Hydrogenovibrio crunogenus: one gene and its partner. The protein of the gene in region 1 interacts with the protein of each later gene in a pairwise test. Links are inferred from orthologs where the notes say so. Each region holds a gene or a part of one and is shown on either strand. Other genes may lie near its edges.

What was found. Proteins that work in one complex are often made in the same cells at the same time.
Region 2: the proteins of GHNINEIG_RS09610 (region 1) and rlmB interact in binary tests that used the Escherichia coli proteins (3 or more experiments, as listed by UniProt). The link is inferred for Hydrogenovibrio crunogenus from one-to-one orthologs.

The regions. Positions count from the first base shown.
Region 1 is NZ_CP032096.1:2,015,599-2,022,980, reverse strand. The notes cover bases 2,989-5,932. They hold GHNINEIG_RS09610 (NAD(P)H-hydrate dehydratase), read right to left. Parts: upstream 5,225-5,932; coding sequence 3,752-5,224; downstream 2,989-3,751. Other genes in these bases: GHNINEIG_RS09605 (undecaprenyl-diphosphate phosphatase), read right to left, coding at 5,254-5,932; GHNINEIG_RS09615 (5-(carboxyamino)imidazole ribonucleotide synthase), read left to right, coding at 2,989-3,750. Also shown: GHNINEIG_RS09625 (GGDEF domain-containing protein), read left to right, coding at 65-1,864; purE (5-(carboxyamino)imidazole ribonucleotide mutase), read left to right, coding at 2,016-2,531; more of GHNINEIG_RS09615, read left to right, coding at 2,641-2,988; more of GHNINEIG_RS09605, read right to left, coding at 5,933-6,021; GHNINEIG_RS09600 (class I SAM-dependent methyltransferase), read right to left, coding at 6,035-7,219; GHNINEIG_RS09595 (FliG C-terminal domain-containing protein), read left to right, coding at 7,362-7,382. UniProt on the Escherichia coli protein: Bifunctional enzyme that catalyzes the epimerization of the S- and R-forms of NAD(P)HX and the dehydration of the S-form of NAD(P)HX at the expense of ADP, which is converted to AMP.
Region 2 is NZ_CP032096.1:1,615,952-1,623,388, reverse strand. The notes cover bases 1,730-4,728. They hold rlmB (23S rRNA (guanosine(2251)-2'-O)-methyltransferase RlmB), read left to right. Parts: upstream 1,730-2,861; coding sequence 2,862-3,596; downstream 3,597-4,728. Other genes in these bases: GHNINEIG_RS07830 (PfkB family carbohydrate kinase), read right to left, coding at 3,691-4,728; rnr (ribonuclease R), read left to right, coding at 1,730-2,865. Outside these bases: GHNINEIG_RS07845 (dihydrolipoyl dehydrogenase), read left to right, coding at 1-153; more of rnr, read left to right, coding at 523-1,729; more of GHNINEIG_RS07830, read right to left, coding at 4,729-4,896; GHNINEIG_RS07825 (helix-turn-helix domain-containing protein), read left to right, coding at 5,435-6,157; peptidoglycan-associated lipoprotein Pal, read left to right, coding at 6,343-6,906; pepN (aminopeptidase N), read left to right, coding at 7,096-7,437. UniProt on the Escherichia coli protein: Specifically methylates the ribose of guanosine 2251 in 23S rRNA.

The DNA of each region.
Region 1 (7,382 bases):
GTTTTAAGGAAGCGTTTTATCTCAGCGTTCCAACAAGCGTTAACAGGATCATAAAGGGTTTGATGTGGAAAAAGTCGTATTGCCAGCCGAAAAAAGCACGGGATTGCAAAACACGCACTTGGGGCGAGAGCTTCAGCAGGTATTTGAGCAACAGGCAATCAGCACCCATTTTCAGCCGATTGTGGGGCTTAAAACACGTTCGATTTATGCTTTTGAAGCATTGACCCGTGGTCCGGAAGATTCAGCATTATACTCGCCCGCCAACTTGTTTAATGTTGCATCGGAGCACAACTGTTTACTTGAGATGGATTTGATGGCCCGACGAGTTTCCATTAAAAACTATATGCAAGCGGTTTCGACACATCAAAATCAAGCCAAGCTGTTCTTAAATATTTCCGTCAGTTCTTTAATGAATACCGAACATCGCACGGGGCTTACGCTGGATTGTTTGCAGTACTACGGTTTGAATATTCGCCAAGTGGTTATTGAGATTACCGAACTGCAACCGGTTGAAGACAGCGGGTTGTTCTTGAACGCCATCAAGCACTACCGCAAGATGGGGTTTAAGGTGGCAATTGATGATCTGGGATCGGGCTATAATGGGTTGAAGCTATGGTCGGAAGTAAAGCCTGATTTTGTCAAAATTGACAAACACTTCATTGCCAACATTGATAAGCAAGCCGATAAATATCGGTTTATGGAAACGATTCTAACGCTGGCAAAAAGCTTAGGCACCAAAATTATCGCCGAAGGGGTGGAAACCGAAGCCGAGTTGCAAATCTTAGAGAAGCTTGGTGTGGATTTTGTTCAGGGGTTCTTATTGAAAAAACCTTCTCCTTCAACCGCACTGACCTTAGATTACCAGTGGCGTGAATCCATTAAAGACATCGCCAGCCCGAAAGAGACGGTGAAGTTGTTGTGTCGTGAAGCGTTTACGATGCCTCCAGACACCACGGTAGATGCGATTACGGAAGAGTTGTTGCATCGCCCTGGTGTTGAATTTGTGCCGATAGTGGAGCAGGGAGTGGTGCATGGTGTGGTGTGGCGACGAGAATTGATCGAATTATTGGCCAGTAAATTCGGACGTGACTTGCATGGCCGAAAGAACATCTCAAAAGTCATGGATAAAGCGCCGCTTGTTTTTGACTGGAATACGCCTTTAGTCGAGGTTAGTCGTGAGATTACCGAGAACGGCTCTTATGATAAAGGAACCTTTATCATTACTGAAAAAGGACTTTATAAAGGTTATGGTTCCTTTATGGAACTGCTTCGAGTGATTACCGATTTGAAAATTCGAAGTGCACAATATGCCAATCCACTGTCTGGATTGCCAGGGAATGTCCCTATTCAGAATACGATTCAAGAGTATTTGGACAAACAACTGCCCTTTGTTGTGATTTATGTGGATGTGGATAACTTCAAGCCTTATAACGACTACTATAGTTTTGAACAAGGGGATCAAGTGATCAGTGAAGTGGCAAAAGTGCTCCAGGATGCGGTGGGGCAGCAATCCAGTTTTATTGGACATGTTGGTGGAGATGATTTTGTGGTTGTGATTCCTATGTTGGCGTATCAAGAAATTTGTCAGCGTATTTTGACCGGCTTCCAAGGGGCTACGGCCAGTTTTTATACTCGGGAAGACCGTGAGCATGGTGGGATTTATACCGAAGATAGATCCGGTAAAGAGGTTTTCTTCCCAATGATGACGCTTTCTCTTGGCGTTTTGCTGGTTCATCCAGGGGTGTTTGACCATACACAAAAATTATCTTCCTACGCGACTCGCGCTAAGAAAGGAGCGAAGTCAGAAGGGGGGAATACTTATTATGTAGTGGATTCTCGCCAAGTCGGATTATTACGCGCTTAATATCAACCTTCTCCTCAGTGCCGTTCTAGTCTAAAATATATAAAAATTAATAGTAACAAAGACTTGCCGCTTATGCTCTTGAGTGATATTGCTTGCATATCTACAGAAGTCATGTAAAATTAGCGGCTTTTTTCAAAACAGGTACGAAAGTATGTCGACCGCAAAAACAGGAAGTAACATCCCGTTGGTGGGTGTGATTATGGGGTCCAAGTCAGATTGGCCAACCATGGAAAAGGCCGTTGAAATGCTTGAAGAATTCGGCGTGGCACATGAAGTGAAAGTCGTGTCGGCTCACCGTACACCCGACTTGATGTTTGAGTATGCGTCAGAAGCGGAAGCACGTGGGCTGCAAGTCATTATCGCGGGGGCTGGCGGTGCAGCTCATTTACCCGGTATGGTTGCGGCTAAAACCATTGTGCCTGTTTTAGGTGTGCCGGTGCAGTCCCGTGCATTAAGCGGTCAGGACTCTTTGTTATCGATCGTACAAATGCCGGGCGGCATCCCAGTCGGAACGCTTGCAATTGGTGAAGCAGGTGCGAAGAATGCCGGTATTATGGCGGCGCAAATCGTCGGCAACCAAAATGCTGCGGTACGAGAGAAAGTCAGAGCGTTTCGAGAAGCTCAAACTCAGTTCGTTTTAGAAAATCCTGATCCGACCCTCCCTTAAAAGATTAATTTCAATCTCGCAAAACTTTTAACGTAAAATATTCTTTTTAAGAAAATCAGCCGACTTTGTCGGCTGATTCTGTTACAGAGATTTCAGTTTGAGGAATGATATGACCCCAGTGACAAAAAAGATTGGTGTTTTAGGTGCCGGACAACTTGGTCGCATGTTAGCGATTGCCGGCTATCCGTTAGGACAAAAATTCGGGTTTTTAGGCGCCAGTCATGAAGAACCTTCGGCACTGTTGGGGCATATGTATACAGAAAAAGATGAAGCGTCTTCCTTGTCGGAGCTGATTGCCTTTTCCGATGTCATGACGTATGAAAGTGAAAATACATCGGTTGAGTTGGTTCGGAAAATTGCCGAAACCACTCCGGTCTTTCCGGCGGAAAAGTCGCTGTATTATTCTCAACATCGTGGCCGTGAAAAAGGCATGTTTGATAGCTTAAATATTCCTTGTGCTCCTTATCAAGTGGTGGATTCATTAGAAAGCTTGACACAAGCGGTGGATGAAATTGGGTTGCCTGCCGTGTTGAAAACCACCACAGAAGGCTATGACGGTAAAGGTCAGTTTGTCATTAAAGAAACCACTCAAATTGACCAGGCCTGGAAGGAAGTCGGCGGGCGAGAACTTATTTTGGAAGGCTTTGTCGATTTTAGCCGCGAGCTTTCCATTGTCGCGGTTCGTAATGTTGATAATCAGCATGTTTATTATCCGCTGGTGCAGAATGTCCATCATGAAGGGATTTTACGTTACACCATCGCACCGGCCCGTCAGATTTCAGAAGAGGTTCAAACTCAGGCTGAACAATATATGAAAGCTTTGTTGGATGAGTTGGATCATGTCGGCGTGTTAACGCTGGAGCTTTTTGAAACGGTGGATGGACTGGTGGCGAATGAAATGGCACCGCGAGTTCATAATTCAGGGCATTGGACAATCGAAGGCGCATTGACCAGTCAGTTTGAAAATCATATTCGGGCGATTACCGGATTGCCGTTGGGTGACACCTCACCGCGCCAGGAAATTGCCGCCATGGTAAATATTATTGGTGAAACAGGCCCCGTTAAAGACGTTTTGACGATGCCGAAGGCTTTTTTGCATTTGTACGATAAAGCTGAAAGAGCGGGGCGAAAACTCGGGCATATCAACTTGGTGGCGGACAGTGAAGATGAGCTTTATCAGCAAATCAATCAGCTGAGTGCGTTTCTGCCTAAGGTCTAACTCAAGCATTTTTGCTGGCATAGCTTAACAGCTGACTCATTACCAAAGCCAGGTCGGAAGGAATGACTCCGGCTTGGCTTTTTTGATTGGCTAGAGTGTCGCCGCTATGTGCATGTAGAGAAACCCCTAAACATGCAGCGGAATATAAATCCATGCCTTGTGCGATAAAACTGGTGATCGCACCGGTTAAAACATCTCCCATTCCGCCCACTGCCATGCCGGCATTGCCAGCGGTGCACAATTCCATTTGCTTACCATCGTAAACCAAGGTGCCATTGCCTTTTAATACAATGACGCCACCATACTTTTGTTGCAGTCTTTTGACGGCTTCGATTCGGTTGCTTTGAATGGCTTCCGTTGATGTTCCCAGTAATCGGGCTGCCTCTCCCGGGTGGGGCGTAAGCACCCAATCATCATCTTGTTGCGGCGATTTCGCTAACAGGTTTAATGCATCGGCATCTAACACTTTGGGTATGTCTTGATTAAGCGTCTCATGGAAGCGATCAACTGCCCAATCATCTTGATCCAATCCGGGGCCAATGCCAATGACTTTAGCCGAAGCGGCTTGTTGCTCAAAATCTTGTTGGGTGTAAGTCATAAGTTCAGGCTGAGCCTGGGTTAAAGCCGTTAAGTGATCAGTTTGGGTGATGATTTTGACCAGGCCTGCTCCTGTGGTTAAAGCAGCCAAACTGGCTAACTGAATGGCGCCCATCATATGATGGTTTCCGCCGATCAGCAAGAGGGTGCCTCGCGTGCCTTTATGGCTCGATGCAGGCGTTTTAGGCAGTTGGTTTAGCCAATATTTGAGAGAGTGGCTTTCAGCGATAGGAGGATGTCCGCTGTAGTTGCTCTGATTTAGAAATAATGGACTGTAATGAACTTTGCCTGCCGTTTCGGGGCCAAGGTAAGTGTAGAGTCCCGGCTTATGGGTGATAAATGTGCAAGTGTGGCTGGCACGAATCGCCGTGCCTAAGATGTTGCCGGTGTCAGCTTGTAAACCGCTGGGAATATCGAGTGCCAGAATGGGCGTATGCGTTTCGTTCAAGCGTTCAAAAATCTCAGCGTACTTTCCGGTCACTGGCTGATTTAAACCTGTGCCAAACACCGCGTCCACAATCGTGTCGACATTTTCAAGTAAGGCAGAGTCAAACGGTTGCGGCGAGAGGCCAAGTGCCAGGCATTCCTGCAAACAAGTTTGGGCGTCACCTTTAATTCTATCTTGTGATCCCAGTAACGCAATGGAAACATTGCAACCGTCAATCAGTGCATACTGCGCCAGAGCCAATCCATCGCCGCCATTGTTGCCCGTGCCGCAGACGACCAGAACATTTTGTGAATCGGGATAGCATCTTCGAAGGGTCTGGTAGCTAAAATAAGCGGCGCGTTTCATCAAAAGGAGTCCAGGAATGCTTTGCTGATCAATGGCGAAACGTTCAATCGCTTGCGTGCTTTGAGTAGTGTACAGCTGCATCATGACAGTCCTTTTGATATCAGGTTAACGCATTAAACGAACCAAATTAATAACACAATTCCAAAGACAATACGATATACCCCAAATGCATTGAAAGTAAAGGTTTGCAGGAATTTAATAAACACTTTGATGGTCAGCCAAGCGGCAAGGAAAGCCATTAAAAATCCAACCATTAAAGGGGTCCAGCTGGTGTTGTTGAAGTCTTCATAATGCTTGAGCAAATCCAAACCAGAAGCTGCCATTAACACCGGCAAGGCGAGTAAGAATGAAAATTCAGCCGCTGTTTTTCGGTCCAACCCCATCATTACACCGCCGACAATCGATGCGCCAGCACGACTGGTTCCGGGAATTAAGGCAAACACTTGAATGATTCCTATCCAAAAAGCTTGTCTTATTGTTAAGTCTTCTATGTCTTGGGTTCGGTGTTTGCCGTCCACATACAGCTTTTCCATGACGAGGAAAATCAGACCGCCGATAATGAAAAACCAGGCGACGGTTTCAATGGTAAAAAAGGCTTTCACAGTGTCTTGAAAGATAAACCCGATGATTGCAATGGGTAAAAAGGCAATCAGAACGTTGTTCCAAAGCCGAAGATGTTGCAGCGAAAATTTTTCTTTGTAGTGCGAAAAAATGGCCAAGATGGCTGCGACCTGAATAATCACTTCAAAGGCAGTGTTCTGTTTGGTTTGTTCAATTCCCAGCCAATCACTGACAACAATCAAATGACCTGTAGATGAAATGGGTAGGAATTCGGTTAGTCCTTCAATAATGCCTAAAATAGCGGCCTGAAATATTTCCATAAAATAGGGTTCCTTAAAGCTGGTGGCGTAAGTCGCGTAATTTAAATCCGATTAATGACAGGTCAACGTCTTTGGTTAAGGCGATGACTTTGAAGCTCTCCCCCATTTCATCGGGCAAGGTCAATGTTTTGATTTGCTGTGCAATTTTAAGCGATTCGGTAATGTCGGCCGTCGGGTCGCCAGACATTTCCAATAAGCCACTGCCCATTAGAAAATGCGCTTGGGTGGTGTAACCAGCGACCTTAAAGCCTGTGTCAAAGCCCGATTCCGCCACGCTGGTAAAGTCCACATGAGCTGTAATGTCCTGTAACCCCGGGAAAAAGAAAGGGTCGCCATGCGCTCGGTGTTGGTAATGGCAACGTAGCGTTCCCATGTGACGGGACGGTTGATAATATTCTTTTCGGCTGTAACCGTAGTCGATTAAAAGCACCGCGCCTTGGCTTAAAAAATCCGCAATGGATTGCAACCAAGGGTGAATGTTTAAATTGATTTCGGTTTCATACCCGCGCGGTGACGGAGTACCAATGAGGTTTAAAATCGCATTGCTGGCTTTCTGAAGTGTGGCGTCTGTGATTGGGTGGTAATCCCACTCAAATCGTTGTTTGTCTTCATTAAACGTGACATAGCCACGAAGACTCTGATCTTCTTCCAAGCGAAGCCTTTCAACCGGCATGGCATCTAGTACCTCATTGGCCAGCACCACGGCTTGCAGTGAGTCTTTTGGTAATTGATCCAGCCAGACCACTTTGTTAAATAACGTTTCAGGTAATGTTTGAAGGGTTTCTTGTTGCCGAGCTCTTAAATCCGCACTGAGTTCAACAATATAGTATTGTTCAATAGGCTGTTCTAGCGCATCCAGTTCCCGCAAAATGTCTTTTGCCATGGTGCCTTTCCCAGCACCGAATTCAATCACATTGGGGGTGTCCAATGTTTCGAGTACTTGCGCTGCTTGTCGAGCAAGGCAGCGTGAGAAAATAGATGATACTTCCGGGGCGGTAATAAAGTCGCCCTGCTGACCGATCTTTGGCAAGCCGCTGGCGTAATACCCCAGCCCTGGGGTGTAAAGCGCCATTTCCATAAAACGTGGAAACGGCATCATACCGTGGCGTTTGAGCATTTGACGGATCTTTTGTTGTAACGAAAGGCTTTTTTGTTGCGCCTCTTCAGAAGGCGAGGGGAGTTGTTGATTGGGTTTCATGGTGACCAGTCTAGCGTTTAATTGAATTAAAATTTTAAAACATTATATTATAGTATGAAGCAAATAACTGGATGGTATTTGGCAGTCTTTTTGCTTTAACGGTATCATTAAGAAGGCTTACCCGATTTTAAGGCAGGATGACATGAAGTTAGGAATTAAAAAA
Region 2 (7,437 bases), 400 kb from region 1 along the record:
GTTGAGCAGCAGCTTGAAGTGCTGGAATTATTGAGAATGCCTTATTACCACCCGGTACTAGAAGAAGCGGTAGAGTCTGCTATAGGTCTATTAGCTGAGGCTTTATATACCCGTGATGAAATTGAAGCACTGGAAACGTTATCCCAAAACTGAAGGGGTGTAAAAGTGTTTTCTATCGTTGAAAGTTAGAGGCTCTAATCGAGCCAAAATCTTTAATACTTACATATTGTTATAATTGGTATATAATATGCGCGCCTAGCTTGGCTAGGTTTTTTTTAATCAGGTGTTGTAACTGTATTTGAAGGTTTTAAGAACGAACAGTACATTTTCCACCTTGGAAAACCAAACGAAGTGTGGAATATTGATCTTTGTGGTTTTTCATTATAGATAAGAGTAGTTGAATTTCGAGTGACTGACACAAACAAAAATGAGAATGAAAATTTAGAGCCGTCTGTAGAGCAAGTTAAGACGATGACTGAATCAAACCCTTCGAACAATCAAGATGCGATTACAGGTGAAGAGATGAAAGCCGACCCGCATGCCGATAGAGAAGCCGATAAATACGAAAACCCTATTCCAAGCCGAGAGTTCATTATTGAGCTTTTAGAAAAAGAGCAAAAGCCTCTTAGAATTAAACAGATTGCGACCATTTTGGATATTGATGACGACGAGCGTTTTGAAGCATTATCACGTCGTTTGAAAGCCATGGTTCGAGATGGGCAAATCTTGCGTAACCGTCGTGGAGCCTTTGGATTAATCCAGAAAATGGATCTGATTAAAGGGAAGGTTATTGGCCACCCAGGTGGGTTTGGGTTTGTACAGCCGGAAGAAGGGGGCGGAGACCTTTTCTTGGGCGACCGTGAAATGCATAAGGTATTCCATGGTGACAAGGTTATTGCCTCTGTAATAGGGGTGGACCGTAAAGGTCGCCGAGAGGGGATGATTGTAGAGATCATTGAGCATGCAAACCAAACCATTTTAGGACGTCTTCATATGGAAGATGGACTCGGTTGGGTTCAGCCAAATAACAATAGAATTGCGCAGGATATCTTTATTCCTCAAGATGGTCTTCTTGACGCTGAGGAAGGACAAATTGTGATGGTGGAGGTGATTCATCAGCCAACGAAGCGTTCAAGTGCAATTGGTAAAATTATCGAAGTGGTGGGAGATTATCTTGCACCGGGTATGGAAATAGATTCTGCAATTCATGCTTACGATATTCCAAATGAGTGGCCGCAAGAGCTACTAGATCAGTTAGATGCCATTCCAGACGAAGTCACACAAGAAGATAAAGAAGGTCGTAAAGACTTACGCAGTCTGCCACTAGTTACCATTGATGGTGCAGACTCTAAAGACTTTGATGATGCTGTTTTTGCCAAACGTCGTAAAAATGGTTGGCGACTTGTGGTGGCGATTGCGGATGTTTCGCATTACGTTAAGGAAGGCACGCCGCTCGATAAAGAAGCCTATGAGCGCGGAAACTCTGTTTATTTCCCGCAAAAAGTGGTGCCAATGTTGCCGGAAAAACTGTCTAATGATCTTTGTTCGCTTAACCCAAATGTCGATCGCCTGTGTATGGTCTGTGACATGTCCATTGATAACGATGGAAAGCTGGAAAGAACGCAGTTTTATGATGCGGTCATGAACTCAAAAGCACGTCTGACCTATGACCAAGTGCATGAAATGTTGACGGATAAGGGATCAGAACATCGCAAAACCTTTGAAGATATTGTGCCAAACGTTGAAGATCTGAATGATTTATATCAGATTTTAAAACAAGCCCGTTCTGAGCGTGGTGCGTTAGAGTTCGAAACGACAGAAACCCGTATCGTCTTTGATGAGCAGCGTAAGATTGAAAAGATTGTGCCGGTTGTCCGTAATGAAGCGCACAAGCTGATCGAAGAGTTTATGTTGATGGCAAATGTCGCGACCGCACGCTATTTGAAATGGCATAAGATCCCTATGTTGTATCGTGTCCATGAAAAACCTTCGGAAGAACGTCTGAAGAACCTAAGGACTTTCTTGGGAGACTTTGGTCTGACACTTGAAGGCGGGGACGATCCGGATGCGAACGATTATGCAGCGATTACCGAAGCTGTTAAAGGTCAACCGCATGAGCATCTGGTTGGTACAGTTTTGCTTAGAAGTATGAATCAAGCGGTTTATCAACCAGATAACTTAGGTCATTTTGGGTTGAATTATGAGTATTATGCGCACTTTACGTCTCCAATTCGCCGTTACCCTGATTTATTGATTCACCGAGCCATTCGTTTTGCCTGGACGAAACAGGATGTCAGTCAGTTTAAATATTCTGAAAAAGATATGAAAGCACTGGGTGAGCATTGTTCTGGTACAGAACGTCGTGCAGATGAAGCCACTCGTGATGCGGTCACCTTCTTGAAGTGCGAATTTTTATCTCATCGTTTAGGTGAAGAATATGATGCGGTTGTGACCGCCGCAACCAACTTCGGGTTGTTTGTTGAACTTGAACCTTTGTATGTTGAAGGTTTGGTGCATATTACAGAACTAGGGGAAGATTATTTCCATTATGATGCATCGCGTCATTGCTTGAAGGGTGAGCGTACCGGTAAAGTCTATCGCTTAGGTGATAAGTTGCGTGTCCAGGTTGCTCAAGTAAACTTGGATGATCGTAAGATTGATTTACGATTTTTATCGGGCGACGACGACTCTTCTGACGAGCAAGCACCAATAGAAGTAAAAAAGGACGATACATCAGGTTCAAAGTCAGTTGATGAAGCTGCTTCACAAGAAGATGGCAATGCACCCAAAAAGAAAAAGAAGCGTTATTACCGTAAAAAAGGCGGCGGTCGTAACCGTAAGAAAAAGTCGAGCGCGGCCGAGTGAAGCAACAGCAGTTATATGGCATTCATGCGATTGAAAAGTTTTTAAAACAATCGCCCCATTTGATATATTCTTTGACCTTTCAAAAAGGTCCGGTCAATAAACGTGTGCAAAGTTTGATGGATCAAGCTAAGCGCATGGGGATTGCTTATCAGTTAGAACCTAAATCCTTCTTTAATAAACTTGATGGTGTTCATCAAGGAGTGGTCGCTACGGTTGCAAAAGAAGCGGACTTAAATGAAAACGATTTAAAAGCGTTACTGGAAGCTGAATCCAATCCACTTTTTCTGTTTTTAGATGAAGTTCAAGATCCGCATAATTTAGGCGCTATTTTGAGAACAGCCGATGCGACAGGCGTGACCGCTGTGGTCATTCCAAAGCATAACTCAGTCGGTGTGAATGCGACGGTTCGTAAAGTGGCCTGTGGTGCCGCAGAAACCGTTAAAGTAGTGGTGGTTTCTAATTTGGTTAGAACCATTAAAGAGCTACAGCAAGCCGGTTTATGGGTGACTGGATTGGCGGGTGAAACAGATACCACGCTTTATCAATTAGATTTTAAAGGGGCTGTCGGCTTGGTGATGGGAGCAGAAGGCTCTGGGTTGAGGAAGTTAACTCGAGAAACCTGCGACCATCTGGCTGCCATACCAATGGCAGGTTCTATTGAAAGCTTAAATGTGTCTGTTGCGACAGGGGTTGTGTTGTATGAGGTTTTTCGTCAAAGAATTCAGCCTTGACTTAATCTCATTGAATGTCTTTGCCTCTTTATAGGACGGAGACGATAGTATAAAAAAACGACCAGGCCTGGTCGTTTTTTGTGTCTAGACTAGATTAAGTTGCGAGATAGATATCGCCACTGTCATCAATTTCAATCGGAACTGTGACCAGTTCATCATTCATGCAAGGGCCTTCTACACACACACCGTCTTCAATGTTAAAGAAAGCATCATGTACTGAGCACTTCATGGTTTTTTCAAAAGGATTAACATCAATCTTATAAGCCTCATTCAGCGGGACATCTTGATGGGGGCAATTGTTTTCATACGCTTTAATGCCTGTGTCATGTTTAATTAAGATTACCGAGTGGGGTAGGTCTGCACATGGCACCACCATTGTTTTGGCATTGCTCAATTGTTTAATGTTGGCTAAAGGCTGTTTTTCTTTGATTTCGGTTAATAGGTTATCCAGTCCTTGCTGTTGGCACTTTCTGGCGGCCAATTTCGAACCCGCTTCAACCGCTTCAGAAAGAGGTTTGTTCTGACTGAGTGCATCAATCACAGCGGCATTGAATGTATCGCCGGCCCCTAAGGTATCTATTGTCTGAGGAATGCTATGGATTGGCTGATGTTGTATTTCCTGACCCGCCTGGCAGAACCAAGCACCTTGTGCCCCCCAAGTACAGATCAAGTGACTTTCTGGCGCGAGCATTTTTATCTCTTCCAGTAATGCTTTTCCATCGTCAAAACCTTTTTGTCGTGCATAGTGATGGGAGAAAAATAATACATTCGCTTGTGGGAAAAGCGCTTCAATACCTTCCCGCTCCTTTTCAATTTCCAAAGAAATGGGTTGATGTGTTAAGAATGTTTTCGCTATGTTCAGCATGCCAGTTAAGTTTTCAATATTACGACCTTCAAAATGGAGCCAATCGTAATTTTCGATTTCTACTTTGGCAAAATAATCAAAACTGAGTTCAGGCAAATCTCGGTAGTGGGTAATGGTCCGACTGCCCGTTTCAGCATTTTGGATGATATAGGATGTAGGTGTTTGTCCTTGGATGAATCGTTGGGTGTGATCAGTATTGATCTGGTGTGACTTTAGTCCATTTAATAATTGCTTTGCGGAGTCGTCACCCCCAATGGTTGTCATAATCGATGATTCGTGACCGAGTTGACTAAGAACATACAAGCTGTTGCTGACATTGCCCCCAACTTCAAAATGACGTGTGTTGGCACGTAGCTCTTCATCTTCTCGAGGGTAATGTGGTGTTTTTAAAATGATGTCTAAAACCGTGTTCCCAATGCCTAAAATTTTCGCCATTGTTTTTTCTTACTCCATAAAAATTTGTGCAGGAATTTTAACATAAAACCCGTTCCGGGTAGATTTCTGATAGGGTTTGGTGAAAAAAGTGAATAATTTCAAAAAAAACTTGACATGGAAACAACCTCTATTAGTTTTTAATGCTTAGTTGCTTTCTAGTTAAAAGTTATAACTATAAGATAATAAAAGAATAAATAACATTTTTTTAAATAAAGTGAGTTAATAAATGTGCTTGTTTATAATCCACAGAACCTGTGGATAACTTTGTGAAGAGTTTTATAATTTATGGGCTAAATGCTTTAAAAATGTCAGTCTTTTTTAAATTGATTAAAAATTAAGCAGGATTTTTTGGTGGTAATTTTGAGTAGAAAAAAATAAAGAAAATTAAAATTTTTTTAAAAAAATTTATTAAATTTACTTATTGAACAATTAGGAATTTATTAAGAGTTAATTATTTCATTATGCATCATACATTTAAGATATATTTTGCTAGAATGAATCCAGTTTAAACTTACGATAAATTGATTTTTGAAATAATATGACAGAAAAACACTCTGGTTTTAATGCCAGTTGCGCTAAGTGTGCTTTACAAACAATTTGTTTTGCCAATGGTTTATATGAAACAGATTTAGATCGATTAGATGAGCTGGTTGATCGACTCCCTTCCATTTCTAAAGGTGAATATTTATATTCGGCAGGAGATGAGTTTTCATGTTTATATGCAATTCGAGCTGGTATTGTTAAGTTAATCTCTTTTTCAGAAGATGAAACCGAGGTTATTCATGGTTTTTATTTACCAGGTGATATTGTCGGTATGGAAGCGATGGCTTATGACGCTCATGAGTTTTATGCTGTTGCATTAGATACCACGACCGTTTGTGCGTTGCCTTATGGTCAGCTGGCATCCTTGAGTTCGGAAGTGCCGCATTTGAATTCACAAATGTTCAGCTTGATGAGTCGTGAAATTATGAGTAGCCGATTACACTCTACGATTCTGACTCAAAAAACTGCAGAACAAAGATTGGCAGACTTTATTTTGCTGATGTCGACAAAATATAAATCCCGTGGTTACGAACACCGTCAGTTTCGATTGAATATTCTGCACCGAGACGTCGCTAATTTTTTAAATTTAACTCCTGAAACGGTCTCGCGCATTCTAGGAAAGTTTCAAAAAGAAGCGTTGATGACGTGGAAGAAGAAAGAAGTGATTATTAAAAATGAAAATGGCTTGCGAGAACTTGCCAATGACAGTGTAGAATAATTATTCTTTAACGCGTTTTTCAGGTACACTCAATGATGGTTCATGTGCATGTAAATACACGTTTCTTTTAAGAAAAAACATAAATAAATAAGTTTTTTTACATAAAACTTTAAATCAAATTCGTTTTCTTTTAGAATTGAGTTAAATCAAATAATAATTTTTATTAAATAGTGAGAGGATTAATCATGTCTACATCAGGTCTTAAGCAGCTTTTTCTAGTTGGTTTTTTAGGATTAACATTAGTTGGTTGTAGCTCAACCCCAACAACTGAAGAAGGTGAATCTGGTTCAACGACTGAGCAAACATCTACCTCAGCAGGAACAGAAACATCATCAGCAACAGATTCAAATGCTGGTTCTGGTTCTGACATGGCTGCTGCAACAAACACGGCAGGTCAAACAGCAGAAGATTTGTATGCTGCACTTCAAGGTAAAGTTGTCAACTTTGAATTTGACCGTTCTGAAGTTCAATCACAGTTTTATGATGTGGTTAAAATGAATGCTGACTATATGGCATTAAATGATTCTGCAATGGTTACCGTTAAAGGATATTGTGATGAGCGTGGTACGCGTGAATATAACCTAGCATTGGGTGAGCGTCGTGCAAATGCCGTTAAAAATGCGTTAATCGCAGAAGGTGTTAGTCCAAGCCGTATTAATGTTATCAGTTTTGGTGAAGAAAACCCTGTTGATCCAGCGCACAATGAAGCAGCATGGGCTAAGAACCGCCGAGCTGAATTTTCATACTAAGTTTTTGAATTAAGCGTTTTATTAAAAGCCTTTCTGCTTTTGGGCAGAAAGGCTTTTTTTTTCTTCACTAATTAGTGAATCTATCATTTTAAATGGCAGATTTTTTATAAAATGACAAAAATCCCTTTCCCTTTCAGACAACGTTTTAATGTATAACCCTGTCTGATAAAAACACAATAATAAAAGATTATGACTAAAAATATTCCTCAAGAGCATTTCTTAAAAGATTACCAATCACCCCAATATGAAATTAAATCGGTTTATTTAACCTTTTATTTATCACCGAATAAAACACAAGTCATTAACCACATGGTGGTTGAAGCAAAAGGAGGTAAAGCCCCTTTATTGTTAGATGGTGACAAATCCTTAACGTTAGTTTCTATCAAAGAGAACAACCAGTTATTGCTCAAAGAGGATTATGAACTTAATTCCGAGTCGTTGACTTTATTTCCCAAGTCAAATCAGTTTGAACTGGAGATTGTGACGGAAGTTGATCCAGAAAGTAACACGTATCTGGAGGGGCTTTACCGA